One region of the Bacillus sp. FJAT-45066 genome, then DNA from elsewhere that is predicted to be linked to it. Evidence: predicted binding sites of a transcription regulator. Region 1 holds the regulator's gene; the other holds the start of a gene.
The links. The regulator LexA, encoded in region 1, represses DNA repair genes until DNA is damaged. The targets are predictions, from matches to a motif close to CGAACATATGTTCG.

Region 1 (9,618 bases):
AAGAAGAAAAAGCCGCTTGAGCTTTATGGAATGTTTTGTGTAATAACGTCCCATAATAGTTTGTGGAAAGAGCCATAAATGGCATCGGAATTAAACAAATTAACGTTAATTTCCAACTTATTGTCGTTGCCATTGCAATTAAAACAAAACCACCAGTCATTAGGGAGTCCACTAATGTTAGTACTCCAGCACCTGCTGTTTGTTGAACTGCCTGCAAATCATTAGTAGAATGGGCCATTAAATCCCCGACTCTTTTCTTCTGATAAAACCTAGGAGACATTTTAGTGAAATGTTCGTATAGTTGGTTTCTTAATAACCTTCCTAGACGAACAGAGGCACCAAAAATCATGATTCTCCATAAATAGCGCAGTATATATACGATGATTGCAGTTACGAGTAAGACGACCATCAATTGCAAAATTAACTCCCTCGTTAATTCCCCATTTGCAATATAGTCCACTGTTCTTCCTACAATAAAAGGAGGTACTAATTCAAGCATTGCAACAAATGCAAGTAAGATTACTCCAGGTATGTACGCTTTTTTTTCTTGTTTAAAGAACCACCAAAGATCTTTAAATATACTCATTGACTATCCCCCAGCTGTCTCTTTTCTTTTTTTAACTTTTTCAGTTTAGCAAATTTTCTAATTTTTAGGAAGAGTTTTATGATTGAAATGAAGGAATGCGTAGTAAAATTAATTGGAATTTCCTAAACAATAGAAAAAGCACCCATAACAATGAGTGCTTGTCTCTTTATTATTTCATTTGGTTGTTCATTGCTTTCATCATTTGTGTGATTTTTTTCTGAGAAGGTTTCATTCCCATTTGCATCATCATCACTTTTAACATTTGTTCGTTAATTGGTGGATTTTTCTTTAAGTAGCTCATCATGTATTTACGAGCGATGAAAAATCCTAGTGCAACTCCTGCTAGAAGAGCTACTACTATTAATGAAATCGCGAGCCATAGTTCCATCTTACTATTTCCTCCTTAAAACGTATCTACTAATGTAGTTTACTAAACCAAAGGTAATTATACAACATTCTCTTTTAATTTTCTTCTAAATATTATACAAATTTCCTTTGTTTGATAGGAAAAAGCCACCCAAACCTCTCCGCTTTTAAATCAATAGCAAGGTAAAAAGGATTTTCTTTTCTTAATATTTCAAAGAAAATCGTTTCCGCCTCAAAAGAACCAGTTGCCGTTAACTCTATAAAATTTTCAAAAATAGAAATACTAGCAGCAGATCTACTATTCGGCAACCAAATAGAATGCTTGTACATGTGTCCTTCATAATCTTTTCTATTTTTTAAAGTAGACTCCATAACTTTCTGAATCTTAAAAGTAGGAATTGTTTGTGTAATAAAGTCGATTTGCTTCGTTATTATTGGCTTCAGTCTTTTATTTTGATCAAACTCTTGAAAAAGTTGATATATCTTAACTTCTTTTCCGTAATATTGTTTCGCTACTTCTTCTTCTATTAAATAGATATGATAATGTCGCATAGAACTCCTCCTACCACGAACTCTTATCTTCTATTATAGAAATATCTAGTAACGACGTTTGTCATTTCGTGGTAAAGATATATTCTATTTTTGTCGAATAGGAAAATCTACATATAAACATGAAAAAAACCGCCATTCAATCGATTGACGGTTTTTCTACTATTATAATAACTTTTTCACTTTTGCTACTACATTTTCAACTGTAAATCCGTATTCTTCCATGATTTTATTACCAGGAGCAGAAGCACCAAATGTATGAATACCAATGATGTCTCCCTCATCTCCCGTATATCTTTCCCAACCTAATGGATTTGCCATTTCAATAGCAAGACGTTTTTTAACCGTTTTTGGTAGAACGGATTGCTTATACTCATCCGTTTGCTTCTCAAAGCGATCCCATGAAGGCATACTTACAACAGAAACATCAATACCTTCTGTTGATAAAGCTTTTTGGGCTTCTACTGCTAACCCTACTTCAGAACCAGTAGCTAAAATTAGCGCATCAGGTGTTTCTTTTTCACCTTTAGAAATAACGTACGCTCCTTTATTTACCCCTTCATATGCAGTTTCTGCAGTACCTTTAATAGTAGGTAAGTTTTGGCGTGTTAACACTAATGTTGTAGGTGTTTTTTCTGATTGCATTGCTATCTTCCAAGCTGCTGCTGTTTCATTACCATCCGCTGGTCGTATGACACATAAGTTGGGCATACAACGTAAGGATGGTAGTTGCTCAATTGGCTCATGTGTTGGCCCATCTTCCCCAACAGCAATACTGTCATGAGTAAACACAAATGTTACTGGCAGGTTTTGAAGTGCTGCTAAACGAATTGCCGGACGTAAGTAATCAGAGAATACAAAGAATGTACCACCGAATACTTTCACACCACCGTGAAGAGCCATACCGTTCATTGCTGCACCCATTGCAAATTCACGCACACCAAACCATATGTTACGACCGCTATAATCTTCAGGTGTGAAGTCTTTATCACCTTTAATCATTGTATTGTTAGAACCAGCTAAGTCAGCAGATCCACCAATTATTTGGCGAGTATTTTGAGCTATTGCATTTAAAACTTCTCCAGATGAAGCACGGGATGCAAGACTCTTACCTTCGTCATAGACAGGAATATCTTTATCCCAACCTTCCGGTAATTTCCCTTCCATCGCTAATTGTAATTGCTCTCCTAATTCAGGAAATTTTGATTTATACTCATTGAACATCGCAGACCATTTTTCTTCTACTTGTTGACCTTTTTCCGTTACAGACTTTTTGAAATTCGTATATACCTCTTCTGGTACATGGAAGTCATTTTCATAAGCCCATTTGTAGTATTCTCTAGTTAAATGAATTTCATCTTTTCCTAATGGCTTACCGTGAACATCTGATTTACCAGACATATTTGGTGATCCGTATCCAATAACCGTCTTTACTTCAATTAATGTAGGGCGATTTAGATCTGTCTGTGCTTCTGCAACAGCTGCGGAAATTTCTTCAATGTTATTTCCATCTTCTACACGAGCGTATTGCCATCCGTAAGCTTTAAATCTCCCTTCTACACTTTCTGAGAAAGAACGATCTAAGTCACCATCTAAAGAAATGTCATTCGAATCATATAGTACAACAAGACGACCTAATTTTAGGTGCGCTGCTAATGATGCTGCCTCAGCAGAAACACCTTCCATTAAATCTCCATCTCCACAAATACTGTATGTAAAATGATCGACAACATTGAATCCATCTTTATTATATGTATCTGCTAAATGTCTTTCTGCCATTGCCATACCTACAGCCATAGCGATACCTTGACCAAGTGGGCCAGTTGTCGCATCAACCCCAGCTGTATGTCCAAATTCGGGGTGACCTGGTGTTTTACTCCCCCATTGGCGGAAGTCTTTTATATCTTCCATTGATAAGTCATAACCACTTAAATGCAATAAGCTATATAAAAGCATAGATCCGTGACCTGCTGATAAAACAAATCTGTCACGGTTAAACCAAGTAGGGTTTTTGGGGTTGTGGTTCATAAATTTTGTAAATAACGTATATCCCATTGGTGCTGCGCCCATCGGCATACCTGGGTGTCCTGAATTTGCTTTTTCGATTGCATCAATAGAAAGATTACGTATAGTATTAATGGATAATTGATCAATATTTGTTGTCATTTATTTCAACTCCTATATATTTTCAGAACTACTGTTTAGTATGTTCCATTTTTCAAGAAAACAGTTGTTAATGTAGTCGTTTATTTTGTTCATCTTTTAGTTTTTTCGGTGTAACATCATTTCCGTTTGGATCAACCACTTTAACAGAATGAAGGGTATTTACCATGGATGAACGAAATGTTTTTATGTATTCTTCTCTTAGATTTTTTTGTTCTTGTGCTTCTGCATCTGTTAAACCTACCGACTTGGATTTATTTGATAGGGCATTAATGCGGGCAATTTTTTCTTTTGAAAGCATGGAGGTACTCCTTTTCATACTAAGAATATGCATTTATCTTACTAAAGCGTATCATTTTTTACAAGTGAAGACTCCTTTTCCTTCATATATTCTATGTACCTTCTGTGAACAGTTGCTTTGGAAACATTGAATCCAAGACCCCTTAATGTGGCAGCAATTTCAGCAAACGTTAATTTATTGCTTCGAAGTCTAACAATCTCTTCTACAGGTATTTCTGTTCTTTCTCGCCCAGGGCTTTTATCAATATTTTTCAAGTTCTCCAAAGGATTATACCCTTCTTTTATTGCTTTTTTCATTCCTCTTTTAATTTTCAAGTTGTGAAGCTTTCGTTGGTATTCTTCTACTATTGATACAATATCTAATACCATTGAATCCGATTCAGATAAAGTTAATTTTCCACTATCAACAATAGAGTATATATGTACATTATGTTTATTAAGTAAATGCAATAATGCTATTTTAGCTTTTCCTCTGCCAAGTCGTGTCTCGTCTTGTACAAGTAATACATCTATTTTTTCTTTCGCTAAAAAGTCCATTAGTTGAAAAATACCATCTCTATCAATTTCATACCCACTTGCTTGTTCTTCAATAACATGAACTACGTTAATTTTATAATTTTGTGCCAATGTAGTTAATTCTTCCTTTTGACGAATTAACGATGTTTCTTGTGTATCTTTTTTTGTACTAACTCTACAATAAATAATCCCTCTCACGATAATCACCAACCACTTTTTATTAAATCATTATGAGTAGAACGTATATTCTTGTCAAGTAGATGTTCGAACTTATGTTTGTATTTTGTTCTTCTACATGGTATAATATTCATAATAATACGAGAGAAAACGAGGTGCATACTTATGAAACTATCAAAAAGACAGCAAGATATTTTAGATTTCATTAAGAGCGAAGTACAAGTAAAAGGCTATCCACCTTCCGTTCGAGAAATCGGTGAAGCTGTTGGCCTCGCTTCTAGTTCAACTGTACACGGTCATTTAGCTCGACTTGAAAGCAAAGGGTTAATTAGACGTGATCCAACCAAACCAAGAGCAATTGAGGTTATAAGCTTCGAACAAGATATTCCAAAAATAAATGTAGTACAAGTTCCTATAATCGGAAAAGTAACTGCTGGACAACCTATTACTGCTGTAGAAAATATAGAAGATTATTTTCCACTACCAGAACGCTACGTTTCACCTGACGAACTAGTGTTTATGTTAGAAGTCATGGGCGACAGTATGATCGAAGCAGGAATTCTTGATGGAGACTTAGTAATCGTTCGCCAACAACAATCGGCAAATAATGGTGATATTGTGGTTGCAATGACAGAAGAAGACGAAGCTACTGTAAAACGTTTTTTTAAAGAGCGAGATTATATTCGTTTACAACCTGAAAATTCTTCTTTAGAACCTATCATTGTTAGAAATGTAACTATTCTAGGAAAAGTTATTGGCGTTTATAGAAACGTCCATTAATACATCAGCCTGCATAGCAGGCTTTTTTACTTTAATACAAAGGAAAAGCCTCTAACACTCGTTGTTAGAGGCTACTTTTATTACTGCATTTTCTTATTGTAATATTTAACGGAGTACATAGCTCCTTCACTTACCATGTTGTTATCAGCAAAGTCATCCGGATGTGGATTGCCTGCTTTCTTTAAGGGGAAAGTTGTCTTCTTATACTTTAATGGTAACAATTTATTTCTTAAGAAAGTTGTATAGTTAGCTACTCTTGTTCTAGCTTTTTCACTAGACAAAATACCAATACTCGTTGCTCCTAATCCGACTCCTATTGCAATGATTGATTTTACTGGCTTCATTTTCATATTCGTCGCCTCCCTATACCTTTCTATACTATATACCCCCTACTAAAAATGTTAAACATAAAAAGCTATCCAACAGTTAAAATTGGACAGCTTTTTACATAGATTCTATTAAAAGTTTGCACGAACTCTAATTTCTTCACCAATTGTATCTTTGTTTTCATTTTGCACAGCTGGGATTTTTATTTCTACCCATTCTACTTCACTAGCACTTGTATCTAAGAAGAAAAACAAAGAACCTTTCTTCTCTTCTTTTCCGTCAAGCGTATCACCAAACTCATTACTAAAAATTGGGTTTGCGTTTTCAATTACTTGTCCATCGCTTGTCTCAATCGACATATTATCTACTAGAAATAATAGCTTCTCATCAGATAAATTATTAACGATAAGGTCTACTTGGATATATTCAATTGCTTCTTCGCCTACATATTCAGCAAATTCGCCTTCAAGTTCTCCACTCATTGCAGCTACTTGATAAAATTCTACTTCTACATCTCCTGTCTTAGCAGATTCCACATTACCATTTCTTGCATGGATGATAAATGTACCACCATCTGTAATGATTGGCTCACCTATAGGAGTTACCCAATCACCATCCTCTTCTTCTGTGTCACTTTTGTTTTCATCAGAGATATCCGGCTTCTCATTATCTGTTGCTTTCTCGTTATTGTCATTCGAACATGCAACTGTCATTGCAGCTAACATACTAATAATGAATAGTAAGAACCATTTTTTCATAGTTAAGTAATCCCCTTTTTCGTATATATAAATCTGATTATACATTATTTTGAGATAATTTGTAGAATTAAGATGAAATTCACATGAAATTTTAATGTAGAATAATCAACTCTCTTAATTGCCGCTGTTGCTTTCCGTGCAAGGCTCCGCTTTCCGCGGGCGGGTCGGGAGCCTCCTCGACGCATAGCGTCTGTGGAGGCTCCCGTCTCCCGCTTCTCCCGCTGGAGTCTGCACCTTGCACGGAAAGCAACAGCTAGGATTTTCTATATTCATTAGTAAACTTTAATATATTTTGAATAGGAAAAATCCCATGTTAGCAAAAAGATTTAACATAACACTTATAATAAATTCAGGACAAACTTATAAATTTTCATAATAAAAGAGTAAAAGAGAGAAAGAAGAAATTCCATAAACAACTAGACCTGTTGTTCCAATAAAGAAAACCCCTCGACACCAATCGGTATCGAGGGGTTGCATTTATTAGTACTGAGTCATATATTGGTCGCGCTCCCATGGGTGAACTTGCGTGCGGAACATATCCCACTCAATTTCTTTTGCTTCAATAAAGTGCTCTAGTAAATGTTCGCCTAATGCACCTTGAATTACTTCATCTTGCTTTAATAAGTCTAATGCTTGAGCAAGTGTAGCTGGCAGGTCAACGATACCTTCTGCTAAACGCTCTTCTTTGTTCATTACATAAATGTTACGATCTACTGGTTTTGGAGGAGTTAAACCGTTTTTCACTCCATCAAGTCCTGCAGCAAGTAATACTGCCATCGCTAAATATGGGTTTGCTGCTGGATCTACACTACGAATCTCAACACGAGTACTTACTCCACGAGAAGCTGGAATACGAATTAATGGACTACGGTTACGAGCAGACCAAGCAACATAACAAGGTGCTTCGTAACCTGGTACTAGACGCTTGTATGAGTTTACTGTCGGATTTGTTACTGCTGTAAAGTTTGGAGCGTGCTTTATAATTCCAGCAATAAATTGACGAGCTGTTTCACTTAAACCTTGATCCGCTTGTTCGTCATAGAATGCATTTACGCCATTTTTGAATAATGAAACGTTACAGTGCATACCTGATCCGTTAACACCGAAAAGTGGTTTCGGCATGAATGTCGCATGTAATCCATGCTTACGCGCAATTGTTTTTACAACTAACTTAAATGTTTGGATGTAGTCACATGCTGTAATAGCATCTGCATATTTAAAGTCGATTTCATGTTGACCTGGTGCAACCTCATGGTGAGAAGCTTCAATTTCAAAGCCCATTTCTTCAAGCTCTAATACGATGTCACGTCGACAATTTTCACCTAAATCAGTCGGAGCTAAGTCAAAATATCCACCTTTATCGTTTAGCTCTAATGTTGGTTCGCCTTTTTCGTCTAATTTAAATAAGAAGAATTCTGGCTCAGGTCCTAAATTGAAATCAGTGAAACCTAAGTCTTCCATTTCTTTTAACATACGTTTTAAGTTTGCACGTGGGTCTCCATCAAATGGAGTTCCATCTGGATTGTAGATGTCACAAATGAATCGAGCAACTTTACCTTTTTCTGATGTCCAAGGGAACACTACAAATGTATTTAAGTCAGGGTATAAATACATGTCTGATTCTTCAATACGTACGAAACCTTCTATAGAAGATCCGTCAAACATCATTTTGTTATCTAACGCTTTTTCTAATTGACTTACAGGAATTTCAACATTTTTAATTGTTCCTAAAATATCCGTAAATTGTAAACGAATATACTTTACATTTTCCTCTTCCACAATGCGAACAATATCTTCTCTGCTGTACTTTGACATTTTAATAGTTCCTCCTCTTAATTATCACTTTACATTTTAATATGAGTTTACTAACTAACAAATTAATGGAAAAATCGAGACATGTCTCCTTGACGAAGACTTGTTTTGTTAAATCGTCCCGCTTGCATCATTTCGGCACGCAGTAACTTACGTAGTTCATCATTTGTTAAGTCTCGTTTTTCAATTGTTTCTCGAGTATTTTCCGTTATGACGGTTGACTTATGTGCTTCCTTCACAGCCAATATTTGTTTAATGCCTGCAAGATTTACTTTTTGGTCTAATAAACTTTTAATTTCAAGTAGTTTATCAACGTCATTGAATGAAAATAATCTTCTATTACCTTCTGTTCGGGCAGGAAATATGAGTCCATTTTCTTCGTAGTAACGAATTTGTCTGGCCGATAACTCCGTTAGTTTCATCACAATATTCATAGAAAACAACGGCATCGAACGTCTTAAGTTATCATTCATATTATTTCTCCTTTCCTAACATCTTTTGAAGATAATACTAATATATTCGATGTTAGGAAATATGTCAAGCGTATGTAAGGTTTTCTAACATGGAAATCAATATTGATTTTCCTTTTTATATTTTCCTTTAAATTGTCTGTTTTAAACATAAGAAAAGAACCAGCCTGGAACAAAACTAAATCTATTTCCTTAAAGTCGAATAATTAGTGTCAGGGTAACATACCGCAGATGATTGGAGTGCAAACCTTTGCTTTCCGCGGGCGGTAAAAAGGAAGGTTATTTTAACTATCGTGAAAAAACCTACTCCTCGGCGCAAGCGCCTGTGGGGTCTCACTTAACACGCTTTCCCGCAGGAGTCTTCGGTTTGCACTCCAATCATCTGCTAGAAAGGTATAAAAACCCGACTTATTCCTATATATTAGGGATAATGTTCGGGTTTTTCTAAGTTCAATATAGTTTTGATCCAGGCTCTACTAAAATTTATATTCTTATTAACTCTTTTGTAATTAAATGGTCCACTGCAGAACAGACAGCTATTTTCACATGGCTATATGTCAAGCCACCTTGTACATACGCAACGTAAGGTGGTCTAATCGGACCGTCTGCGGTAAGTTCTATACTTGCACCTTGAATAAACGTTCCTGCTGCCATAATAACGTCATCTTCATATCCAGGCATATAGCTTGGATATGGCGTTACGTGAGAATTAACAGGAGATGCATACTGAATCGCTTGACAGAATGCTATCATCTTATCTTTATCGTCAAATTGAACCGATTGAATTAGATCCGTTCTTTGACTATCCCATGAA
Region 2 (9,618 bases), 1.1 Mb from region 1:
GTCAGATGATGATTTTGATGCAGCAATGATGATGCCTCACATGCAACAAGTGCAACAAATGCCACAAATGCAACAGTTCCCACAAATGCCTCCATATATGGGAATGAATGATATGGATATGGACATGGACGTAGATTTTGATCAAACACAAGTAGCAGGTTTGGATGAAGAGCAAGATTATATGACAATGTTGCAACAAATGCAACAACAAATGGAGCAACAGCAAAATATGGGAATGGGAATGCCACAAATGCCAATGGCACCAGGTGTACCATTTGGACAATTGCCACAACAAGGCTTTGGTATGAATGGTGGAATGCAGCAAATGCCAGGTGCTAGACAAGGTGACTGTGGATGTGGACCTACTCCAATGCCATATGGTATACCACAACAAATGCCACAAGTTCCATTCGGATTATCTCCACATGGTTATGGAATGCCAATGCAAGCTGGCTATCCGATGGGAGCACCTTTTAACCCACAAGGTTATGGCTATGGTTATCCACAAGATATGCGTTCAACAAATGACTTTAACGGTCCTGACAGGGAAGATGATAACGAATAATTAAAAGAAAGAGGCGATTTCAATTAATCGTCTCTTTTTCTTTAGTAATTTACTATTATAAAAAATTAAAATGTAATTATTGGTTATGGAGGAAATTTTTTGACGAAATGAAAGTACATGATAAAATAAATACATTCCATATTATTTGAATTAATTTCATAACTACGGTTCGTTTAGTGAAAAACGAAAGCTGTAATATCGATTATGTTTTATGTTTGTACTTTATTTATTTCTCAAATAAGAATTATTTGGTATCATTCGTTTTTCATATAGTAATGAAATAGTATGAAATTCACTCAAATGGGTATAGGTAATGAAAAGCATTAATCTAGTCATATACGTTGGAGGGAATACATCACATGGAAGAGAAAATTTCGAAGTTAGTTATGTGGTTACAAGAAAGAGTAAATGTTGCTGGATTGAACGGTTTAATTGTTGGTGTAAGTGGTGGAATCGATTCCGCAGTCGTGGCTCATTTAATTAAAAGAGCGTTCCCAAATAATTCATTAGGCGTTATTATGCCTTGTAAAAGCAACCCGAAAGATGAAGAATATGCATTAGAAGTAATTAATAGTTGTGGAATTGATCACGTTTTAGTTGATTTAACAGAAACACATACAGTCCTATTTAATGCGATGGAAGAACAATTAAAGGCTAAAGGGGAATGGAACGAGGAAACGGCGAGATTAGGCGATGCAAATACCCGTGCTCGTCTACGTATGACAACATTATATGCTGTTGCAAATAATTACGGCTATTTAGTAGTTGGAACGGACAATGCTGCTGAATGGCATACAGGTTATTTTACAAAGTTTGGTGACGGTGGAGTGGACTTAGTACCTTTAGTTCATTTAACGAAAGGCGAAGTACGAGAAATGGCAAAAGTTTTAGGCGTACCTGAATCTGTTATTACAAAGCCACCAAGTGCTGGTCTTTGGGAAGGTCAAACAGATGAAAACGAAATGGGAACAACCTATGACATGATTGACAACTACTTAAAAGGGGAAAAAATCCCTGAAAAAGATAAAGCCATTATTGACAGACTGCATGGTCGTTCTGCGCATAAACGCGAACTAGCTTATGCACCACCTAAATTTTAACTTGGGGTTAACTGCCATCTATAAAAATCCCCTTATTATGTCAAGCTAAGGTAGAACACGACTATGTGTTCAAGACATGTGAGGGGGTTATTACATTGAGGAAGTCAGTGCTTACATTAACTTCTTGTGCCCTATTGCTTGGTGGATTAACGGCATGTGGAGGAAACGCTGGAAATCAAGCTGCCGATACACGTTATTATGACAACTCTAGGCCAATTGGGTACTATACAAGTGAAAACAACCCTTATGCACCTAATCGTGCGAACAATTTCGGTACAAAAAATGTAAATACACGTGGAAATCAAAATGTTGACCAACGTGGCAATGCATACCGTATTGGGGATAACGATGGTCCATTAATTGAGATTATGGACCGCGCAGTTATTAACGGTGACCGAAATGCAAATTTAACAAATCCTACTGTTCCACTTGCAAATGAAGATCGTGGAATGTTTGGCCCAAACGATAATAGATACAGTCGTAGTGATAGAAACTATCACCGTCATTTAGATGGTACAAATGTAGGTGCTAGACCGTCTTATTACAACAATTACAATGGTGCACTTTCTGAACAATTAGCGGAACGTGCTTCCACTGTAAGAGGGGTAGAAGATGCTAGAGCGATTATTTACGGCAACGATATAATGATTGCGGTGGAACCTCAAGAAGGATTTAGTGACGCACAAGTAACACGTGATGTTCGTCGTGCTGTACAACCGCTAATTGGAAATAGAGATTGTCGTGTAGTAGCAGACCAAAGTACGTTAAATCGTATGAGTCAAGTCGATAATGATTTGCGTGATGGTGGTCCTGTAGAACGTTTAAACCAAGATATACGTAGTATGTTTGATACCATTACTCCTGGTCGATAACCATACTTGAAAAGAACAGCTTTTATAGCTGTTCTTTTTTTATAGTTAAAATTACCTCTTTTTACCTCTAAATACCCAATTTCAAAAATTCTCCAAAAATCTTGGATAATCCTTCTATTTTTGGTCAAAATAGAAAAAGAATTTAAAGATAATCTAAAAAGAATGTGAGGGGGAAACAATGAAACCCATCATTCCAAAACAAATAATGATCCTTTTTGCTGCTTTTGTAGCGATGTGTGGAATGCTTTACACTGCCCTAGTTTTAACGGAAGCAGTAGAACAAGAAGCGGAACCAAATGATTATTTGTTTCAACATCATAAAAACGAAGCATATGAAGTAAATGGACCTTTAACTTTACGCGTTATTTTGGAAAGAATATATATTGATGGTGAAGTAAGTGAAGAAGTTATTGAAGAAACAATATGGGCAATGGAAGATTTCTGGGCTCAATATGAGGATTGGCTATTAGTCGATCAAGACGAGGAACAAGTTGTTTTTTTACAGCATATAGATGATATTTCTCCATTACTTAAAACGAACGGATATTTTGGGATCTCGGAAGACGGTATTCTCACTATCTATGATGGAAAGCCTACGGAAGCAACAAAAATAATTCAGTCTTTTTTTCAAATTGATGTAGGTAAATTAGAAAGTCATCAACATATAAAATTAAAAACGGGTATTAAAGTAATGTCAAAACATGAATATGAAGAAGTAATAGCAACATTCAAACCATATTCTTCTCTACAATAAACAAAATTTTATATTGGGAATTAACTGTTGATGTTCACTGTAGGTGCTCGCTTTCCGCGGGCGGTAAAAAGGAAGGTTATTTTCACTGTCGTGAAAAAACCTACTCCTCGGCGCAAGCGCCTGTGGGGTCTCACTTAACACGCTTTCCCGCAGGAGTCGAGCACCTGCAGTGAACATCAACAATATATATTTTAGAATTGGTTTGTCGTATTATAATCTTCTCAAATTCTAACTTAATTAATTTTGGCTAGCGTAAACTGCTGGCCTTTTTTTGTTAAGTTCTTTTTCGTATACTATTCTTTAAAAGTAAGTTAAAAGTAGAACATTACCGCAGGCACTTGCTTTCCGCTGGGAGGAAGACGAGCCTCCTCGACGTACCGTCTGCGCGGTCTCGCCCTTTCCTCTATGTCCCGCAGGAGTCAAGTGCCTTCCGCTTCAATCCACTATAGTTTTTAAATAAAGTCAATGATCAACCCTTTTTTTACGAAAAGGACCTATCAATGTTTATGTAACAAACAAAATATACAAATGAAAGACTACAGTGAACAGTAACAGTTTCAATCCCTGTTTCTTATATTAAAACGAAATCATTCCTTCTACCGTACAAACGTTCTAAGATTATGGTAAAATGTTAAACAGACATTACGTTGATTGGAGAAGGATAGATTTTGATCGAATTTGTTAAAGGCTACGTAGATTTTGTAAGTCCCGAATATGTTGTTTTAGATGTAAATGGAATTGGTTATCAAATACATGCACCAAATCCATTCATCTATCAAGTAAATAAAGAAAAAGCTATTACGATTTATACATACCAGCACGTAAGAGAAGATATTTTAGCTCTATACGGCTTTCATACAAGAGAAGAAAAAAACTTATTTTTAAAACTTTTAAATGTTACAGGAATTGGTCCAAAAGGTGCACTAGCAATTATTGCTACAGGACAGCCAAACCAAGTCGTACAAGCAATAGAAAATGAAGATGAAAAATTCTTAACGAAATTCCCTGGAGTCGGAAAAAAGACAGCTCGCCAAATTATATTAGACTTAAAAGGCAAACTGAACGATATTGTACCAGCTGCAATGCCTAACCTTTTTCAACAAGACGTCGAGTTATTTCCGCCTAGTGAGCAGCCTGCTTTAGATGAAGCATTAGAAGCGTTAAAAGTGTTAGGGTACGGTGATAGAGAGATTAAAAAAGTTGTCCCAGCCCTTCAAAAAGAAAATTTAACAACAGATCAATATGTTAAGAGAGCGTTACAGCTCCTCCTCAAATAAAGGGGTGAAAATAGTATGGATGAACGAATGATTTCTCAAGATGCCAATAGGGAAGACCAGTCGCTAGAATTTAGCTTGAGACCGCAAAATTTAAAACAATATATTGGGCAAGATAAAGTAAAAGAAAATTTAGAAGTATTTATTGAAGCGGCAAAGCTAAGGCAGGAAACGTTGGACCATGTTTTACTTTACGGACCTCCTGGGCTAGGTAAAACAACATTAGCTGCGATTATTGCTAACGAAATGGGGGTTCAACTTCGTACAACAGCAGGACCTGCGATTGAAAGGCCTGGTGACTTAGCTGCGATATTAACTGCTTTAGAGCCAGGTGATGTGTTGTTTATTGATGAAATTCATCGTCTGCACCGTTCCATTGAAGAAGTATTATATCCGGCAATGGAAGATTTTTGTCTCGATATTGTAATAGGAAAAGGTCCAAGCTCTAGGTCTGTGCGCTTAGATTTGCCACCGTTTACGTTAGTTGGTGCAACAACAAGGGTTGGTTTATTAACAGCACCATTAAGAGACAGGTTTGGTGTTTTAAGTAGGTTAGAGTATTATAATGAAGCTCAACTAACAGAAATTTGTATTCGAACAGCGCAAATTTTAGAAATTGGGATTGAAGTGAAGGCTGCATCTGAAATTGCAAGAAGAGCCCGTGGAACACCGAGGATTGCAAACAGGTTACTTCGTAGAGTGCGTGACTTTGCGCAAGTTTTAAAGAAAGAAGCAATAAGTGAATCACTTGCAAAAGAAGCGTTAGATCGCTTGCAAGTAGATAAATTAGGTTTAGATCATATTGACCATAAACTTTTAACAGGTATAATGGAAAAGTTCCGGGGTGGACCTGTGGGAGTGGATACAATCGCAGCCACCATTGGTGAAGAGTCACATACAATTGAAGATGTGTATGAACCGTATTTATTGCAAATTGGGTTTTTACAACGAACACCAAGAGGTAGAATTGTAACAGCTTTAGCTTACGAACACTTTGGGCTGGAGGTGCCACAGCAGTGATAGAATTACCAAAGATGTTAATGGTAATAGGCGGAGTTCTATTGTTAATTGGACTCCTTTGGCAAGTAATCGGAAGAATTCCAGGTGACATTGTCATGAAAAAAGGAAACTTTACCTTTTATTTTCCCATCGTAACGTCTATTATTATCAGTGTTGTATTAAGTTTAGTATTTTATTTTATTGGAAGAGTGCGTTGAAATAATTTGAATTAAAAATACAAATGAAGTTGATGTTCGTGGTAGATGTGAGACTCCTCGAAAATGCATCCGCATTTTCTTCGTGCGTAGAATCTCAAGGAAGCCCTCATTGTCCTGCGGGAGAAGCGTGATAAGGGAGACCTCGCAGACGCTTGCGCCGAGGAGTAGGTTTTTTCACGACGGTGAAAATAACCATCCTTTTTACCGCCCGCGGAAAACGAACATCAGCCATGAACATCAACGGTTAGTATCCAATAAATAATATAGATTAAGATTAAAGCGAAAAGGTGAACATTTTTTATGAAAATAGATCTATTTGATTTTCATCTACCAGAAGAACTAATTGCACAAACACCACTATTAGACCGTGAAGCATCCAAGTTAATGGTATTAAACAAAGAGTCTGGAGAACTAACACACGAACCATCCTTTCGTTCCATTTTACAATATGTAAAAGAAGGGGACTGCTTAGTATTAAATGACACAAGAGTATTACCTGCACGACTTTTCGGTGTAAAAGAAGAGACAGGCGCAAAAGTAGAAGTGTTATTACTAAAGCAAACAGAAGGTGAAACATGGGAAACGCTTGTGAAGCCTGCCAAAAGAGTAAAAGTAGGTACAGTGCTCACATTTGGTGACGGCAGACTTAAAGCTGTTTGTGTTGGAGAAAGTGACCATGGAGGACGTCATATCGAATTTCAATACGAAGGAATTTTTTATGAAGTTTTAGAAGGATTAGGTGAAATGCCATTACCTCCTTACATAAGAGAACAATTAGATGACCAAGAACGTTATCAAACAGTTTTTGCTAAGGAAAGAGGTTCTGCTGCAGCTCCGACAGCTGGCTTGCATTTTACAGAAAAGCTACTGGATGAGCTAAAAGAAAAAGGTGTCCATATTGCCTTTATTACGTTACATGTAGGACTTGGTACGTTTCGTCCAGTTAGTGTGGATGATATTTTGGAACATGATATGCATGCAGAGTTTTATCAAATGTCAGAAGGTACGGCTAGATTGCTAAACGATGTTCGCGCAAATGGTGGAAGAATAATTTCAGTTGGAACGACTTCTACCCGTACGTTAGAAACAATTGCATCCGAACATAAGGAGTTTAAAGAAGCTAGCGGTTGGACAAACATATTTATATACCCTGGTTATGAATTTAAAGCAATTGATGGAATGATCACAAATTTCCATTTACCTAAATCAACACTCATTATGTTAATTAGCGCATTAGCAGGTAGAGAAAACGTATTACATGCTTATGAAGCAGCGGTTACAGAACGTTATCGATTCTTTAGCTTCGGCGATGCAATGTTGATCTTATAGAAATAGAAAAGTAAGAAGGAGTTAACTATGTCAGCTATCAGATATGAATTAATTAAAACGTGTAAACAGACTGGAGCTCGTCTTGGAAGAGTTCATACTCCACACGGTTCGTTTGAAACACCGGTATTTATGCCGGTTGGGACGCTTGCAACTGTAAAAACGATGTCTCCAGAAGACTTAAAAGCAATGGATGCTGGAATAATATTAAGTAATACGTACCATTTATGGCTACGTCCTGGTCACGAAATAATTCGTGAAGCTGGTGGATTGCATAAGTTTATGAATTGGGACAGAGCTATTTTAACTGATTCAGGTGGATTCCAAGTTTTCAGTTTAAGTGAATTTAGAAAAATTGAAGAAGAGGGCGTTCACTTCCGCAACCACATGAATGGTGATAAGTTATTCTTATCTCCAGAAGGTGCGATGGATATTCAAAATGCATTAGGTTCTGATATTATGATGGCATTTGATGAGTGTCCACCATTTCCCGCAACACATGAATATATGAAAAAATCTGTGGAACGTACAAGTCGTTGGGCAGAGCGTTGTTTACAAGCACACCAACGTCCACAAGACCAAGGGTTATTTGGAATTGTGCAAGGTGGAGAATATGAAGATTTACGTAAGTTAAGTGCACAAGACTTAATTTCCATGGACTTCCCTGGGTATGCAATTGGTGGTTTATCTGTAGGAGAGCCAAAAGATATTATGAACCGAGTACTAGAGTTTACAACTCCACTACTCCCTAGTAGTAAGCCTCGTTATTTAATGGGAGTTGGCTCACCAGACTCATTAATTGATGGTGCTATTCGTGGGGTAGATATGTTTGACTGTGTACTTCCAACTCGTATTGCTCGTAATGGTACATTAATGACAAGTGAAGGCCGATTAGTCGTGAAGAATGCAAAATATGCACGTGACTTTGGTCCACTTGATCCAGAATGTGATTGCTACACATGTAAAAATTATAGTCGTGCGTATATTCGTCACTTAATTAAATGTGAAGAAACATTCGGAATTCGACTTACAACTTATCATAACCTTCATTTTCTGTTAAAATTAATGGAGCAAGTTCGTCAAGCTATCCGTGAAGATCGTCTTGGTGACTTCCGCGAAGAGTTTTTTGAAAAATACGGTTTTAATAAACCTGGAGCAAAAAACTTTTAGTATGATATTATAAATGTAGATTATTATTGAAAGGGGGTTAGAAATATGGAACTATTAGGTGTTATTTGGCCATTACTATTAATGTTCGCGATTTTCTATTTCTTACTAATTCGTCCTCAGCAAAAGCGCCAAAAAGCTGTACGTGAAATGCAGACAAGCCTTGCAAAAGGAAATAAAGTTGTAACGATTGGTGGCTTACACGGTATCGTTGATGCATTAGACGAAGACAAAGTTGTAATTAAAGCTGGAGATGGTTCACGTCTTACATATGATCGTGCTGCAATTCGTGAAGTAATTAGCGAATAATCTATTCTAGCAAACAAAAAAACCGAAATCGGCCAATGGCTGTTTCGGTTTTTTCTGTATTGAAAAGGTAGCATTTACGCTCTTGAAGAAGTTAAATTAACTCCAATAATTCCACCAAGTGCAGCGACAGCTACAAAAGCTGTGTGGAAAAATAGTTGTGACATCGTAAATAACATATCATTCCCTAAGTATTGAAATAAGAAAATTACTAGCGTATACATTCCACCAGTTGCTGCACCAAGTAACCAGCCCTTTTCTTTTCCTTTTCCGCCAGAAACAAATCCGCCAATAAACAAAGCAACAAATGAAAGTGCAAGGATTATCCACGCAACGGATGCTTCTTGTAATGAAGTAAACCTTAATAATGTTGAAAATACTAAACCTGTTAAAATGGCAATAACAAAAATCGTCACAACCCCAAACATAACTGCATAACCAAGTCGTTTAGATTCCATTTATTTTCCCCTCCCTAAAAAGTACATGCTCTGTAATACAAGCATATTCATGTCCAAAAATTTTTAGAATACAAATATTTTCATGGACATGCATCATATGATGTAAAGAGGGGAGAGGGACACATGTTTACTACGTTAGCATTAGCTATCTTTGTTATTACTTACATTGTTATTATGTCTGAAAAGTATGATCGTGCGTTAATAGCCTGTATCGGAGGAGTGGCAATGCTACTTGCAGGGGTGTTAACAACGAAAACTGCTTTTCTCAAATATATTGATTGGAATACAATTGCTTTACTATTTTCCATGATGGTTATTGTAACGATTACGAGTAAAACAGGTATTTTTGAATATATGGCAATTCTCCTAGCAAAAGTAGTGAAAGGAAGGGGAATTCCGCTTTTATTTGCCATATCTCTATTAACCGCTATAGGCTCTGCATTTCTTGCTAATGTAACTACTGTTTTATTGCTAGTGCCTATCATTTTGACCTTAACTAAATTCTTAAAATTACCGGCCATTCCTTATTTGATTTCTGTTATTTTGGCCTCTAACATTGGAGGTACTGCAACATTAATA

Region 2: ruvA (Holliday junction branch migration protein RuvA) is a predicted target of LexA. The motif match lies at 3,892-3,905, and genes of this name have one in related genera.

What each region holds. Positions count from the first base shown of each region.
Region 1 is NZ_NISQ01000001.1:1,390,487-1,400,104, forward strand. It holds gene CDZ92_RS07085 (ABC transporter transmembrane domain-containing protein) at 1-586, opposite strand, end outside; gene CDZ92_RS07090 (YneF family protein) at 756-974, opposite strand; gene sirA (sporulation inhibitor of replication protein SirA) at 1,067-1,504, opposite strand; gene tkt (transketolase) at 1,667-3,667, opposite strand; gene CDZ92_RS07105 (DUF896 domain-containing protein) at 3,735-3,965, opposite strand; gene CDZ92_RS07110 (YneB family resolvase-like protein) at 4,007-4,678, opposite strand; gene lexA (transcriptional repressor LexA) at 4,823-5,437, shown strand; gene CDZ92_RS07120 (hypothetical protein) at 5,518-5,787, opposite strand; gene CDZ92_RS07125 (hypothetical protein) at 5,896-6,522, opposite strand; gene glnA (type I glutamate--ammonia ligase) at 7,003-8,337, opposite strand; gene CDZ92_RS07135 (MerR family transcriptional regulator) at 8,400-8,807, opposite strand; gene CDZ92_RS07140 (methionine gamma-lyase family protein) at 9,288-9,618, opposite strand, start outside.
Region 2 is NZ_NISQ01000001.1:330,946-340,563, forward strand. It holds gene safA (SafA/ExsA family spore coat assembly protein) at 1-565, shown strand, start outside; gene nadE (NAD(+) synthase) at 925-1,665, shown strand; gene CDZ92_RS01610 (YhcN/YlaJ family sporulation lipoprotein) at 1,761-2,537, shown strand; gene CDZ92_RS01615 (intercompartmental signaling factor BofC) at 2,716-3,291, shown strand; gene ruvA (Holliday junction branch migration protein RuvA) at 3,960-4,568, shown strand; gene ruvB (Holliday junction branch migration DNA helicase RuvB) at 4,584-5,585, shown strand; gene CDZ92_RS01630 (DUF2905 domain-containing protein) at 5,600-5,782, shown strand; gene queA (tRNA preQ1(34) S-adenosylmethionine ribosyltransferase-isomerase QueA) at 6,083-7,111, shown strand; gene tgt (tRNA guanosine(34) transglycosylase Tgt) at 7,139-8,278, shown strand; gene yajC (preprotein translocase subunit YajC) at 8,324-8,584, shown strand; gene CDZ92_RS01650 (TIGR04086 family membrane protein) at 8,659-9,039, opposite strand; gene CDZ92_RS01655 (ArsB/NhaD family transporter) at 9,163-9,618, shown strand, end outside.